Regions from separate parts of the Sphaerotilus sp. FB-3 genome, predicted to be linked through region 2. Evidence: predicted binding sites of a transcription regulator. Region 2 holds the regulator's gene; each other region holds the start of a gene.
The links. The regulator FNR, encoded in region 2, switches genes on or off when oxygen is low (the NO sensors DNR and NnrR bind a similar motif). The targets are predictions, from matches to a motif close to TTGATNNNNATCAA.
Positions count from the first base shown of each region.

Region 1: NFT33_RS15550 (universal stress protein) is a predicted target of FNR. The motif match lies at 3,178-3,191, and genes of this name have one in related genera.
Region 3: NFT33_RS06490 (universal stress protein) is a predicted target of FNR. The motif match lies at 3,024-3,037, and genes of this name have one in related genera.

Region 1 is NZ_BQWE01000046.1:24,474-29,553, forward strand. It holds gene NFT33_RS15535 (M48 family metalloprotease) at 1-998, shown strand, start outside; gene NFT33_RS15540 (hypothetical protein) at 985-1,746, shown strand; gene NFT33_RS15545 (TIGR00266 family protein) at 1,864-2,643, shown strand; gene NFT33_RS15550 (universal stress protein) at 2,668-3,102, opposite strand; gene NFT33_RS15555 (sulfurtransferase) at 3,227-4,084, opposite strand; gene NFT33_RS15560 (DMT family transporter) at 4,107-5,018, opposite strand.
Region 2 is NZ_BQWE01000057.1:136,263-141,342, forward strand. It holds gene hemN (oxygen-independent coproporphyrinogen III oxidase) at 1-1,409, opposite strand, end outside; gene fnr (fumarate/nitrate reduction transcriptional regulator Fnr) at 1,573-2,310, shown strand; gene NFT33_RS17265 (hypothetical protein) at 2,354-2,686, opposite strand; gene NFT33_RS17270 (hypothetical protein) at 2,683-2,940, opposite strand; gene ccoG (cytochrome c oxidase accessory protein CcoG) at 2,953-4,443, opposite strand; gene ccoP (cytochrome-c oxidase, cbb3-type subunit III) at 4,476-5,080, opposite strand, start outside.
Region 3 is NZ_BQWE01000011.1:304,360-309,439, forward strand. It holds gene NFT33_RS06480 (putative bifunctional diguanylate cyclase/phosphodiesterase) at 1-271, opposite strand, end outside; gene NFT33_RS06485 (ATP-binding protein) at 268-2,850, opposite strand; gene NFT33_RS06490 (universal stress protein) at 3,097-3,540, shown strand; gene NFT33_RS06495 (alpha-2-macroglobulin family protein) at 3,615-5,080, shown strand, end outside.

The DNA of each region.
Region 1 (5,080 bases), on a different contig from region 2:
CCTTTCCCGGCGGCGCGATGGGCGTGACCCGCGGCATCCTGGTGGAGCTGCAGGACGAATCGGAGCTGGCGGCGCTGCTCGGCCACGAGCTGGCGCATGTCAACGCGCGCCATGCGGCGCAGCGCCAGGGCCAGGCGCTGGTCGCGCAGGTGGCGGTGGTGTCGCTGGCGGCAGCCACCCAGGACTCGGCCTGGTCGCCGCTGGTGGGTCTGGGCTCGCAGCTCGGCGCCAGCGCGATGCTGGCGAGCTACTCGCGCGAGCATGAGCATCAGGCCGATGCGCTCGGCCAGGACTATCTGGTGCAGGCCGGCTATCCGGCCGAGGGCATGACCCGGCTGCACCAGCTGCTGGTCAGCCAGCACAAGGACAAGCCGGGCCTGCTGGAGACGATGTTCTCCTCGCACCCGATGAGCACCGACCGCATGGCCCGCGCGCAGGAGCTGGCCCGCACCCAGTACGCCGGCAGCCGCAGCGCACCGCGCCAGCGCGAGCGCTTCATGGACTCGACCGCCAGCCTGCGCCGCATTCGTCCGGCCATCCAGGCCTGCAAGAACGGCGAGCTGGCGATGGGCCGCAAGGCGCTCGGCGAGGCGCAGGGCCAGTTCGCCCAGGCGCTGAAGGTCGCCCCGCGCGACTACGCCGCCCATCTGCGCATGGGCCAGTGCCTGCAGGCCCAGGGCCAGGCCCGCGAGGCGCAGCGCCATGTCGAGACCGCCCGGGCGATCTACCCGCAGGAGGCGCAGGCGCACAAGCTGGCCGCGACCCTGCATCTGGGCCTGCGCGACCCCGGTGCAGCCTACGCCGCGCTGGAGCAGCACGACCGGGTGCTGCCAGGCGATCCGGGCGTGCTGTTCCTGAAGGCCGTCTCGCTCGACGGCATGGGCCAGGACCGCCGTGCGGCCGAGCACTATGCGCGCTTCCTGCAGATCAGCCGTCAGGGCGAGGCGGCGCAGTTCTCCGCCAACCGACTGAAAGCGATGGGCCATGTCGTCCGCTGAACCGACCGATCCGAATGTCTCCCCGCCCCCGGCGCCCCGCGTCGGCACCGGCCGGATGGTGGCGCTGCTGCTGCTGGGCACGCTGCTGTTCCTGGTCGTCGCGCTGATGGCGCCGTGGGCCTGGCAGCAGCTGCGCGGCGGACCGCCGCCGGCCGCCAGCGCCGACGCCGCCCGGCTGCTGCCCTGGCAGATCACGCCGCTGGGCGATGGCCTGACCGAGGTCTTCGGCGTCACGCCGGGGCGCGATCCGCTGGCGCGCATCGAGCGCAGCTGGCCGGCCGAGGCGGCCGAGATGAAGGTCGCGCTGGTGCGCGATCCGCAGGGCACGCTGACGCTGGAGGCCTATCTGGAGACGGTGCGCGCCGGCTTCGTGCAGGGCCGGCTGGTGCTGACCGGCGCGGCCGAGGCCGCCACGCTGCAGCGCTGGGCCGAGCAGGCCACCGAGCGCGAACCCCAGCCCAGCGGCAGCTACCGGCTGACGCTGAGGTTCGACGATGCGATGCAGGCCCGGCAGGCCACGCTGGCCGCGCTGACCTTCCTGCCGGCCGCGCGCTTCGACGAGGCGGTGGCGCTGGAGCGCTTCGGACCGGCGCCGGAACGCATCGGCTCGGCCGATGGCCAGGTGCATCTGCTCTACCCGGAGCGCGGCCTGGTGGTCTCGCTCGACCCGCAGGGCCGGGGCAAACCCGTGCTGCAGTATGTGGCTCCCCGGGACTTTGCCCGGCTGCGCGCACCGCTGGTGCGATGATCGCGGACACGTCGTCCAAACCTGAACGCCATGTCACTCTTCTCCTCCTACAACGCGCCCAGCCCTGCACCGTCCCCGATGTCCTCCTTCGGCCAGGCGCCGGCGCCCGGCGGCCGCATGGATGCGGTCGACTACGAGATCAAGGGCGCCGAGATGCAGTTCGTCGAGGTCGAGCTGGACCCCGGCGAGGCCGCGATCGGCGAGGCCGGCAGCCTGATGTTCATGGAGGGCGGCATCCAGATGGACACCGTCTTCGGCGACGGCGGTCGCCAGGAGGGCGGCTTCATGAGCAAGCTGCTCGGCGCGGGCAAGCGGCTGATCACCGGCGAGTCGCTGTTCACCACCGTCTACAGCAACCAGGCCCATGCCAAGCAGCGCGTCGCCTTCGCCGCACCCTATCCCGGCAAGATCCTGCCGATGGACCTGCGCCAGCTCGGCGGGATGCTGATCTGCCAGAAGGATTCCTTCCTGTGCGCGGCGCGCGGCGTCTCGCTGGGCATCCACTTCCAGCAGAAGCTCTCGGTGGGATTCTTCGGCGGCGAGGGCTTCATCATGCAGAAGCTCGAGGGCGACGGTCTGGCCTTCGTGCATGCCGGCGGCACGGTGCTGCGCCGCGAACTGCGCCACGGCGAGACGCTGCTGATCGACACCGGCTGCGTCGTGGCCTACACGCCGAACGTGGACTTCGAGATCCAGTACGTCGGCAAGATCAAGACGGCGCTCTTCGGCGGCGAGGGCCTGTTCTTCGCGAAGATGACCGGCCCGGGCACGGTGTGGCTGCAGAGCCTGCCGTTCTCGCGCCTGGCCAGCCGGGTGTTTGCCGCCGCGCCGCAGACCGGCGGCTCGTCGAGCGACGAGGGCTCGCTGCTCGGCGGCTTCCTCGGCGGCAGCCGCTGAGGCGCACCCGGCGCCCCAGCGAGATCAGCGCACCACCAGCACCGGCACGGTGCTGTGGGTCAGCACCTTCTGGGTCTCGCTGCCCAACAGCAGCGCGGCCACGCCGCGGCGGCCGTGCGAGGCCATGACGATCAGGTCGGCGCCCTGGTCCTTGCCGAAGTCGATGATGGACTCCCACGGATGGGCGGCCTCGACCGCCGCCGCCAGGCATTCGACGCCGGCGGCGGCACAGGCCGCCTTGACCTGATCGAGATGCTTGACCGCGATGCGCTCCTGCGCATCGAAGAACTCCTGCGGCGGGATCGGCTGCATCTCGGTGATCGCGCTGTACGGGAAGGGCTCCTTGACCGCCAGCGTCAGCAGCGTCGCGCCGAAGGCCCGGGCCATCGTCACCGCGGTCTCGACCGCCTTGGCGGTGATCTCCGAGCCGTCGGTCGGCACCAGGATGCGCTTGTACATGGACATGATCGGAACTCCTGCGGACTGGAAAGCAAAAGGGATGAACCGATCATGCGCCGCACGGCCAGGCGCGGCTTGAGCTTCATCAAGAACCGCACCGACGGCAAGGACGGCAAGGGCAGCGTCAGCCTTGCGCCACCGGCCGCGCCGGGTCGCGGCACCACTCGCTCCACGAGCCCGCGTAGAGCGCGCCGCCGGGCAGGCCGGCCACCGCCATCGCCAGCAGGTTGTGGCAGGCGGTCACGCCCGAGCCGCACTGGTGCACCACCGGACGCGCGCCGGCCAGGCCCTGGAAGGCCGCACGCAACGCCTCGGGCGGCAGGAAGCGGCCGTCCGGCCCGAGGTTGGCGCTGAAGGGGCGGTTCAGCGCACCGGGAATGTGGCCGGCCACCGGATCGAGCGGCTCGACATCGCCGCGGTAGCGCTCGGGCGCACGCGCATCCAGCAGCGCGACGCGGCCCAGCTGCGCCGCCAGCGCGTCGGCGGTCAGGCGCAGGCCCTCCGGCTCGGGCGCGAGCGGCCAGGCGGGCGCGGCCGCGGCGGGCGCGACCTCGCCCGGCTCCAGCGCGCCGCCGGCCGCGCGCCATGCGGCCAGGCCGCCGTCGAGCACCCGCACGTCGCGCGCGCCGATCCAGCGCAGCATCCACCAGGCGCGCGCGGCGAACATGCCGCCCTGCGCGTCGACCAGCACCACCGGCGTGTCCGGCGTCAGGCCGAGCCGTGCGGCGGTAGCTGCGAAGACCTCGCGCGTCGGCAGCGGATGGCGGCCGCCGCACAGCGCGGGCACGCCGTCCTTGGCGCTCAGGTCGCGGTCCAGGTGCAGGTAATGCGCGCCGGGCAGATGGCCCTCGCGCCAGGCGGCCTCGCCGGCGTCCGGCCGGGCCAGGTCGAAGCGCACGTCGAACACGCGCACACGGCCGAGCGCAGCCTTCAGCGCCTCGGCGGAGATCAGCGGAGAGGAGGAGTCGGGGGAGATCGTCATGGTGTGGTGTGGGGCGGCAGGATCAGGACTCGAGATCGGGCGGCAGCGTGTCGGAGGTACCGCGGCGCGGCGCGGCACCGGCATGGCGCAGCCGGGTGGCGACGATACCCGAGCCCACCACCATCGCCATGCCCAGCAGTGCCAGCGGATGGACCGGATCGTCGAACAGCAGCACGCCCCAGGCGAAGGAGAAGGCGATGCCCAGATACTGCAGGCTGGCATTGACCAGCGGCCGGCCGATCGAGAAGGCACGGGTCATCGCCAGCTGCGCGGCGGTGGCGAACACGCCCACCGCCAGCACCAGCAGCATGCCGCGCAGGTCATGGCCGCCGCTGGGGCCGCCCTGCAGCAGCGTCAGCGCCAGGCCTGCGAGCGTGCCGGCGCAGGAGAAATAGAAGACCACCCGCGTCTCGGGCTCGCCGGCGCGGCCCAGCGCGGTGATCTGCAGATAGGCCAGCGCCGAGAGCATGCCCGAGAACAGCCCCACGATGCCGAACCAGAGCTGGTCGCGGTCGATGCTCGGGCGCAGGATCGCCGCCACGCCGACGAAGCCGGCCAGCACGGTCGCCACCAGCCGCGCATCCACCCGCGCGCCGCCCAGCAGCACCGAGCCGCCGATCAGGAACATCGCCATCCAGATCGGCGACATGTAGTTGAGCGTCATCGCGGTGGCCAGCGGCAGGCCGCTGATCGCGTAGAACCACAGGCACAGCGCCGACACGCCGACGATGCTGCGCCACAGGTGCATGCCCGGCACGGCGGTGCGCAGCGACTGCCTGCGCGCGCGCACCAGCACCGCCATCACCACCGCGCCGACCAGGCCGCGGTACATCACGATCTCGCCGGTGCCGAACTGCGTGCTGGCGAGCTTGACGCACACCCCCATCAGCGAAAAGAGAAGGGAGGCCAGGACCATCAGCATCGGAGCATTCATGCCCGGCATGCTAACGGCCCGGGCCTCCCCGGGTCGGCGACGCGCGGCGGCCGTCAGGGGCC
Region 2 (5,080 bases):
TTGCGGTCGGCCCGCAGGTGACGGTCGAAGACCATCGCGACCGAGCGGACGAAGTACCAGCCCAGCGGCGTGACCTCCAGCCCGTCCTCGCTCAGCGTGACCAGGCCGTCGTGGGCCAGATCCTCGAGCGCCTCGATCTCGGCGGCGAAATACGAGCGCACGTCGATCAGGTGGGCCAGCGCGACCGACTCGTAGCTGAGCCGGCCATGGCACATGATCGACATGATCACCGCGCGCCGCACCAGGTCGTCGCGCGTCAGCGCCAGGCCGCGCACCACCGGAAGCTGGTTGGAACGCAGCGCATCGTAATACTCGTCGAGCGTCTTGGCGTTCTGGCTGTAGCAAGCCCCCACCCGGGAGATCGCCGACACGCCCAGGCCGATCAGGTCGCAGTCGGCCTGCGTGCTGTAGCCCTGGAAGTTGCGGTGCAGCCGCCCCTGGCGCTTGGCCTGCGCCAGCGGGTCGTCCGGCAGCGCGAAGTGGTCCATGCCGATGTACTGGTAGCCGTGGCTGACGAAGCCGGCCAGCGCCTGCGACAGCATGCCCACCCGCTGGCCGCCGCTGGGCAGATCGATCGGCACGATGCGGCGCTGCGGCTTGAAGCGCGTCGGCAGGTGCGCGTAGCCGTACATCGCGATGCGGTCGGGCCGCAGCGAGGCGACCTGGCGCACGGTGCGCTCGAAGCTCTCGGGCGTCTGGCGCGGCAGGCCGTAGATCAGGTCGGCGTTGATCGACTCGAAGCCCAACTCGCGCGCATCGCGCATCAGCGCCTCGACCTGCTCGAAGGGCTGGATGCGGTGCACCGCCTGCTGGACCTGGGCATCGAAGTCCTGCACGCCGAAGGAGACGCGGTTCAGCCCGAGCGCGCGCAGATGCGCCAGACGCTGGCGGGTGACGGTGCGCGGGTCGATCTCGATCGAGAACTCGCCCTTGGGCAGCAGCTCGAAGCGCGTGCGGATCGCCGCCATCAGCCGCGACAGCTCCTCGTCGCTCAGGAAGGTCGGCGTGCCGCCGCCGAAGTGCAGCTGCGAGACCTGCACCCGCTCGCCCAGCGCGTCGGCCGCCAGCGCCATCTCGTGCTCGAGCGCATCCAGGTAGGCCGCGGCACGGCCGTGGTCGCGGGTGACGATCTTGTTGCAGGCGCAGTAGTAGCAGACCGACTCGCAGAACGGCACATGGATGTAGAGCGACAGCGGCGCGCCCGTCCCGCCGGCCCCGCCCATGTCATGGCGCTGGGCCAGCGCCTGCAGGAAATGCTCGGCGGTGAAGGCCTCGACAAAGCGGTCGGCGGTCGGATAGGAGGTGTAGCGCGGTCCGGGCCGATCCATCCGGTGCAGCAGTTCGTCGGTCAGAACGGGCTCGGCCTGCAGGCCGCTGCCGCGGGTCGGTTGGAGAGTCGGTTGGTCCATGGACGCACACTGTGCCGACGGATGCCCGGCGTACCTTGACGCAGCTCAAGCACGATGCAGGACACATCCCCAAGAATCGGCCGCGATTGATCGGATCGAGAGCCTTCGGCCTCAGAATGGGGCTCGAGCGGATCCGCATCGAAACACCAACGCCTTTTTCGCCATGCACGACACCACGACGTCCCCCCGCCTTGACGCGCTCAAGGTCGCCTGCTCCGCCTGCAATCTGCGCGAGCTGTGCCTGCCGGTCGGCCTGTCGGACGAAGAGCTGTCCTCGATCGACGACATCATCGGCACCCGCCGGACCGTGCGCCGCGGCGAGAGCCTGTTCCATGCCGGCGAGACCTTCACCGCGCTCTACGCGGTGCGCACCGGCTTCTTCAAGACCGTCGTGTCGGCAGCGGATGGCCGCGAGCAGGTCACCGGCTTCCAGATGGCCGGCGAGCTGATCGGCCTCGACGGCATCAGCACCGACCACCACTCCTGCGACGCGATCGCGCTGGAGGACTCGCAGGTCTGCATGATTCCCTACAGCCAGCTCGAGACGCTGTCGCGCGAGGTCACGCTGCTGCAGCACCAGTTCCACAAGATCATGAGCCGCGAGATCGTGCGCGACCATGGCGTGATGCTGCTGCTGGGATCGATGCGCGCCGAGGAACGTCTGGCGGCTTTCCTGCTGAACCTGACCCAGCGGCTGCAGGCGCGCGGCTTCTCGGCCTCGGCGCTGGTGCTGCGCATGACCCGCGAGGAGATCGGCAGCTACCTGGGCCTGAAGCTGGAGACGGTCAGCCGCACCTTCTCGAAGTTCCAGGAGGAAGGCATCCTGGAGGTCAAGCAGCGCGACATCCGCATCCTCGACCAGAACGCGCTGCAGCGGGTGGTCAACGCGGCCAACTGCTGAGCGCCAGGCTCCGGGTCTCGCCGGAGCCCCTCCGGCAGTCAGATCAGGCCGACGGATGCCGTCCGGCGGACGGCCCCCCCTCATCGCCCATCACCAGCTGCGTCATCGCGCTGGCCAGCGCGATCAGCACCCAGAACAGCAGGAAGGCGGCCGAGTAGATCGTCATCGCGTCGGCGTCGGCCACCGGGCTGCCCATCCAGCGCAGGTCGGCCGGATCGACCATCGAGAAGACCAGCATCTCGACGACGCCGGCCATCAGGAAGGACGGCCACAGCACCGCCGGCCAGCGGCGCTCGCGCGCCGAGGCCGCGGGCTGGACCTCCGCCCCGCCATCGAACACCGGCGAACCGTCATGCTCGAACGGGTCGGTCTTCATTTGACGCCCCCGGTGGCCGCATGGTTGCGGCCCTGCATGGCCGGCGCGTTGGCCGCCTGATCGGCCGACACATGCTCGGCCGTCTGGATGACCGGATCGGGATTCTTCAGCGCCAGGGTCAGCGTCACGAAGCTGGCTGCAACGACGACCAGCGGCCCGCCGACCACCAGCCACATCATCTTGAAGCGCCACCACGGCCGCGGATCGTCGGCCGGGGTGGAGGTGAGGGAGGAATTCGCAGGGGTTCGACTCATGTGGAGATCTCCTCAGCGCGGAATGATGAAGGTCGACTTCTCGCGCACGACCAGAGGCGCCGGATCCTGAGCATCGACACGCGCAATGTCGAAGTGTATTTCGTGCGAGCCCGGTCCGGCTTCGGCTGCCGCCTCCGGTTGAACCCGGACGGACACCGTCACCCAGCGGGCCTCGGCCGCGCCGACCTCGATCTCCGTGGCCGGATCGATCGTGATGCCGTTCAGGCCACTCACGCCCAGACGGTAGCGATGCGGCTGCTCGCCGGCATTCATCACCTGCAGGCGATAGACGTTCTCGATCTGGCCTTCGTCGACGATGCGCGCCAGCGAAGCGCGATCCCGGATCACGTCGACACGGAACGGCGTGCGCATCCAGATGCTCGCGCCGACCGCCGCCACGATCAGCACCAGGATCACGGTGTAGATCAGCACCCGAGGACGCAGCACCCGGCGCCACATCTGCGCACGGGTGAAATGCTCCTTCAGGCCGTTCTGGGTCGCGTAGCGGATCAGGCCGCGCGGGTAGTTCATCTTGTCCATGATGCCGTCGCAGGCATCGATGCAGGCGGCGCAGCCGATGCACTCGTACTGCAGGCCGTTGCGGATGTCGATGCCGGTCGGACAGACCTGCACGCACACGCCACAGTCGACGCAGTCGCCCAGGCCCTTGCTCTTCGGGTCGACCTTCTTGCCGCGCGAGCCGCGCGGGTCACCCCGCTCGGCGTCGTAGCTGATGATCAGCGTGTCCTTGTCGAACATCGCGCTCTGGAAGCGCGCGTACGGGCACATGTACTTGCAGACCTGCTCGCGCATGAAGCCGGCATTGCCCCAGGTCGCGAAGGCGTAGAACAGCACCCAGAACCATTCCCACGGGCCGAAGCCGAGCGTCATCGCCTCGGCCGCCAGCGTGTGGATGGGGGTGAAGTAGCCGACGAAGGTGAAGCCGGTCCACAGCGCGAACAGCACCCACACCAGATGCTTGGCGCCCTTGCGGCGGATCTTCTCGGCCGTCCACGGACCGGCGTCGAGCTTCATCCGCTGGGCGCGATCGCCCTCGAAGCGGTGCTCGAACCACAGGAAGATCTCGGTGTAGACCGTCTGCGGACAGGCGTAGCCGCACCACAGTCGCCCACCCACCGCGGTGAACAGGAACAGCCCGTAGGCGGAGATGATCAGCAGTCCGGTCAGGTAGATCAGGTCCTGCGGATACAGCACCAGACCGAACAGGTAGAAGCGCCGGCTGACCAGATCGAACAGCACCGCCTGGCGGTCGTTCCACATCAGCCAGGGCAGGCCGTAGAAGACGATCTGGGTGAGCCACACCAGGGCCCAGCGCCACTTCGCGAAATAGCCGCTGACGGCGCGCGGATAGATCTTCTTCGACTTCTGGTAAAGCGAGACGGTCCTGGCGGCTGCCGGCTCGGCAGCCGGCGCAGGACCGGCGGAGGCAGAGGCCACGGAGGGCGAGGAAATGGGCGAAGCGCCCGTCTTGCTGGTATCCATGGCCTCGGTTTTAACCCAGGATGAACCTAAGGTTATTGCGCTTTCGCATCCCCTGCGGGAGCGAGCGCGGTCTGCTTGTCACCCTTGTGCGACAGGCTCCAGACATAGGCGGCGAGCACCTTGATCTGTTCCGGCGACAGGCGGCTGGCGTGCTGCGGCATGATGTTGGTCTTGCCGTTGTTCACGATGTCGACGATCGCGGCCTCGCCCCAGCCGTGCAGCCAGACATTGTCGGTCAGGTTCGGCGCGCCCATGGCCTGCATGCCCTTGCCATCGGCACCGTGGCAGGCGGCGCAGGCGCCGAACTTGCTCTTGCCCAGCTGCGCGCGGATCGAGTCATGCGCGCTGCCCGACAGGCTCAGCACATAGTGGGCGACGTTCTTGACATCCTCGGCCGAGCCGACCGCCGCAGCCATCGGGGGCATCATGCCCTGACGGCCTTCGGCGATGGTCTTGGCGATGTAGTCGACGCCGGTGCCGCCGAGCCAGTCGTTGTCCGCCAGGTTCGGGAAGCTCTTGCTGCCGCGCGCGTCGGAGCCGTGGCAGCCGGCGCAGTTGTTGACGAACAGACGCTCGCCGATGCCCATGGCCTTCGAGTCGGCCGCCAGCGCTTCCGGCGTCATCGTCATGAAGCCGG
Region 3 (5,080 bases), on a different contig from region 2:
TCACGAAGATGACCGGAATGTCCGCGGTGGCCGGATCGGCCTTGAGCCGGCGGCAGGTCTCGAAGCCGTCGATGCCCGGCGGCATCATCACGTCGAGCAGGATCAGGTCCGGGTGCAGGCGGCCGGCCAGCTCGAGCGCGCGCTCGCCGCTGGTGGCGGCCAGCAGGTCGGCCTCGAAGACGGACAGCGTGTCCTCGAGCAGCGCGATGTTCTGCGGCGTGTCGTCGACCAGGAGGATCTTCGGCGGGGCGTGGTCGGAGGCGGTGGTCATGGCGTATTCGGGTCCTGCGGTGCGGTGCTGCTGGCGCCGAGCTGCAGCAGGGTCTCGATCTGGCGGGCCAGATCGTCGAAGGCGTAGTCCTGGGCGGCGCGGCGCAGGCGCTCGCGGGTGGCGGCGGGCAGCCGGGCGGCGGCGTCGATCCGGTCGAGCTCGCGGCGCACCGCGCGCATCTGGCCGTCGAGCGCGGCCTGGCGCAGCGCCTCGAGCATGGCGAGCGCATCGGCATCGAGGGCGGCTGCCGGCGCGGGCGGGCAGGGCGCCGGGATCGGTGCGGGGGCGTGGTTTTCCGGCGCGAGCCCGGACTCGGGCTCAGGCGACGCCGCGATGAAGCGGGCGCCGGCATGCTGCGCCAGCATCCGGTGGATCTCCTCGAAGGCATAGGGCTTGCCGACGAAGTCGCTGAAGCCCTGCTCGATGTAGTGGCGCCGCTCATGCTCGAGGCTGGAGGCCGAGACCGCCACCACCGGCGGCGTCGGCTGCTGCAGCGTCGCCGCACTCGCATGCAGCTGCGCAAGCATGCGCAGGCCGTCGAGCACCGGCATGCGGATGTCGGTGAAGACGATGTCGGGCTGCGCCTGGCGGATCAGCCTCAGGCCCTGCAGCCCGTCATGCGCCACCTCGACCCGGCAGCCCAGGCGCTCGAGCAGATGCACCAGGATGTCGCGGCTGTGCTCGTCGTCCTCGACCACCACCGCATGCACCGGCGTGGCGGGATCGAGCCGCTCATGGCCGGGCAGGATGCCGGCGGGCACCGGCGAGGCGGCCACCTCGCCGGCCTGCCGGGGCAGCGGCAGGCTCAGCCGGGCCCGGGTGCCCTGGCCGGGCTGGCTGTCGATCTCCAGCCTGCCGCCCATCGCCACCGCCATGTGGCGCGCCAGCACCAGGCCCAGCCCGGTGCCGCCCTTGTCGATGCCGGCCCGGCCCTGGCGGAAGGGCGCGAACAGCTGCGCCAGCTCCTCGGGTGCGATGCCGGGGCCGCTGTCGCTCACGCGGATCTGCACCTGAGCGCCTTCGCGGCGCACGTCGAGCCCGATGCGGCCCTGCTCGGTGAACTTGACCGCATTGCCCAGCAGGTTCATGACGATCTGGCCGATCTTGCTGCGGTCGCCCCGCACCGGCTCGTGCGCATCCAGGTCGATGCGGCAGTCCAGCGGCAGGCCGCGCGCGCCGGCGCGCTCGGCGAACAGCCGGGCGATCTCGTCGATCTCCTGGCGCAGGTCGAAGGTCGCGGGATGCAGCTGCAGGCCGCCGGCCTCGATCTTCGAGAGGTCGAGCACATCGTTGATCAGCCGCAGCAGCCGCTGGCCAGCCTGGTGCGCCTGCCGGCTGGCCTGGCGCAGATCGTCCTCGAGGCGGCGGCGCTCGTCGACTTCGGCGGCGAGCTGGCGGTTGCTCGCCTCCAGCGCGGCGGTGCGCCGAGCCACCAGTCGCTCGAGGTCGTCATGCGCGGCCTGCAGCTCGGTCATGCGGCGCTGGCGGCTGCGCAGCAGCGCGCCCAGCAGACCGGAGAACACCAGCCCGCAGGCCAGCACCGACAGCACCAGCACATCGGGCTGCCAGGCCCGGCCGGCCCAGCCCGGGCGGGCCAGCAGCTGCCACTCCCGGCCGCCGAGCTGCAGCGACTGCACCGAGTGCGGCCCGCTGCGCATGCCGGCCAGCAGCGCCTGCGCCTCTTCGCCGCTGTAGGCACGCACCAGCCGGCTGTCGTCGAGCCGCACCAGCACCGGCGCCTCCTGGAGCGGGTCGAGCAGCAGCATCTCGGTGCCGTCGATGCCGGCCTGCGCCTGCACATGCTGCAGCATCCAGCCCAGGTCCAGCGTGGCCGAGACCAGGCCGCGGGTGCGCTCGGGCCGATGGCCCTCGGCCAGGGTCCAGGCCCGGTCCATCACCGGGGTGTAGAGCACGCTGGCGCAGGCCTCGCTGGCGGTGCGGCTCAGCGAGGAGAAGGGCGGCGAGGCGACGACCCGACCGCTGGCCCGCGCCTGATGCAGCGCCGGCGCCCGGACCGGATCGACGCCCTCGTCGATGCCCTCCAGCGCCTCCAGGCCCGAGGCCGGCACGGTGTCGGCCACCGGGAAATGCTCGGCGCGGCGCGCCGCCGGTCGCACCAGCCCGTCGGCATCGAGCTGGCGGATCGACTGGCCGTCCAGCCCGTCGCGGTGTTCCTCGAAGGCGTTGCGCTGCGTCTGCGTCACCCGCGGCAGCCAGGAGAACAGCCGGATCCACGGGCTCTCGCGCAGGATGGTCTCGCCGGCGATCTCCAGCTCGTCCCGGCCGAGATCGATGCGGTAGTGCAGGTCGCGCAGCCGCTCCAGGTCGCGCTGGGCCATCTCCAGATGATCCTGCAGCGAGATCGACAGCACCCGGGTGTGGCCGGCGAAGTCGGCCATGCGGGTGCGGTGCTGCAGATGGCTGGTGACAAGCGCAGCCACCAGGGTCAGTCCCAGCCCGAGTCCCTGCAGCGCCAGTGCCTGCGCCGCCAGCCGCCGGGGAGCGCGCCAGCGGCCGGTCGCGGAGGCGCCGGACAGCTCGGGCAGCTCGAGCGGGGCAGGGGAGACAGGCAGCGACATTGGAGAATCTGAAAAAGATGGAGCCTAGCGCAAACCCGCGGGCCTGCCATGAAATCGCAACAATCTCGGCTGCCATGTCGTGATTGACGGACTTCTGGTACAAAAAGGTACCGGAATGGTGTGGCGACATGCCGCCGGATTCCGTGCGGATTCCGGCGTGCGCGCAGGTTTTCTTGATGTCCATCAAGACCGGGTGGCGGGCAAACCCTAGAGTGGAACCGTTGCAACCCGATCCGCAGATTCACCATGTTCAAGCACATCTTTGTCCCGGTCGACGGCTCCGAACTCTCCGTGCGTGCGATGGATGCCAGCCTGGAGCTGGCGCTGAAGCTGGGCGCGCGCGTGACCGGCTTCGTCTGCGAGCCCGACATCCCGCTGTCTGCGGTCAATGCCAGCCCGACCACCTTCGCGCGCAAGATCGAGGCGCATGAGGCCCGCACCGAAGCCCACGCCCATGCGGTGCTCGACAGCTTTGCCCAGCGTGCCCGCGAATGCGGCGTGCCCTTCGAGAGCGAGTACCGCCGCAGCGACCAGACCGACGCGACCATTGCCGAGGTCGCCGACATGGTCCAGGCCGACCTGATCCTGATGGTCACCCATGGTCGCGGCCTGTTCGGCGAGATGCTCTTCGGTTCGCACACCAAGAACGTGATGTCGCGCACCAAGGTGGCGATGCTGGTCCTGCACTGAGGTTCGCGGGGCGGCTGCCTCCGGACCTAGACTGCACGACACGGGGCGACGGCCCGGCGCGCAGGAGGAATCGGGTGGACGGACAGCGACAAGAGACAGGGCGGCCCGGCGGCCGGCGGTGGCGCGGGCGGCTCGGTGGCGTGCTGATGGCGGCGCTGGCCGCGGCCGCCGGGTCGGCCTGGGGCGCGCGGGTGGTGTCGGCGGTGCCGAGCGGCGAGGTGTCGGAGGCGGCGCAGATCCGCCTGCGCTTCGACACGGCGGTGGTGCCTTTCGGGTCGCCGGCGCTGCCGGATCCGGCGGTGCTGGCCTGCGACGGGCTGGGCGGCAAGGCGCCGGCCGGCAGCCGGCGCTGGATCAGCGACCGCGAGTGGGCCTGGGACCTGGACCGCACGCTGCCGCCGGGCGTGGCCTGCCGCCTCGCGATCGCGCCGGGCTGGAAGCCGCTGAACGGCCCGCTCGACGGGCCGCGCGAGTTCCGCTTCACATCCGGCGGGCCGGTGGTCGAGTCGGTCGAGCCGTACGAAGGCTCGTCGATCGAGGAGGACCAGCACTGGCTGCTGCGCCTGAACGGCCCGGCGGTGCCCGACACGGTGCAGCGCAACGCCTGGTGCGAGGTGCAGGGCATCGGCGAGCGCGTGCCGGTCAGCCTCGTCGAGGGCGCGCCGCGGGCGGCGCTGCTGAAGCTGCACGAGATCGCCGCGGCCGACGCCGCGCGGGTGCTGGTGCTGACCTGCCAGCGCCCGCTGCCGCCGGCCGCCGGCGTGCGGCTGGTCTGGGGGCCGGGCATCGCGGCGGCGAACAACCCGGCGGTGCTGACGCGCCAGCCGCAGCGCTTCGCCTGGGAGGTGCGCGAGCGCTTCACCGCCGAATTCACCTGCGAGCGCGAGCGCGCCGAGGCGCCGTGCATTCCGCTGCGGCCCCTGACGCTGCGCTTCAGCGAAGCGGTGCCGCGTGCGCAGCTGGCGCAGATCCGCCTGCAGCCGGTCGGCGGCGGCAGCGCGGTGGCGCCGAAGTTCGCGGCCGGCAACACCGAGCCGGCGCTGTCGGAACTGACCTTCCCGGGGCCGCTGGCCGAGAACGCGCGCTACACGATCGTGCTGCCCAGGGACCTGCGCGACGAGTCGGGGCGGGCGCTGGCGAATGCGTCGGTGTTTCCGCTCGCGGTGGCGACCGGCGGCATGCCGCCGCTGGCCAAGTTCGCCGCGGCGCCGTTCGGCGTGCTGGAACAGGGCCCGGGGCCGGACGAGCCGGGGCTGCTGCCGATCACGCTGCGCCATGTGCAGGACGGCGGCGGGCCGCCGCCGCGCGCGCGCGTCAGCGTCAAGTGGCTCGGCGCGGCAACGCCGGACCGCGAGCTGCTGCAGTGGTACGCTCGGGTCAATCGCCATCACGAGAGCAGCGTCACCGCCCGGGAGGCCGGCCTGCCGCCGAAGGACTGGACCGTCACCGAGACGGTCACCGGCGACGACGGCCGGCCGCGCCGCGTCACGCGCGACCGTGTCGTCGGCACGCGCGAGCTGTCGCTGCTGGCCAGGGAAGA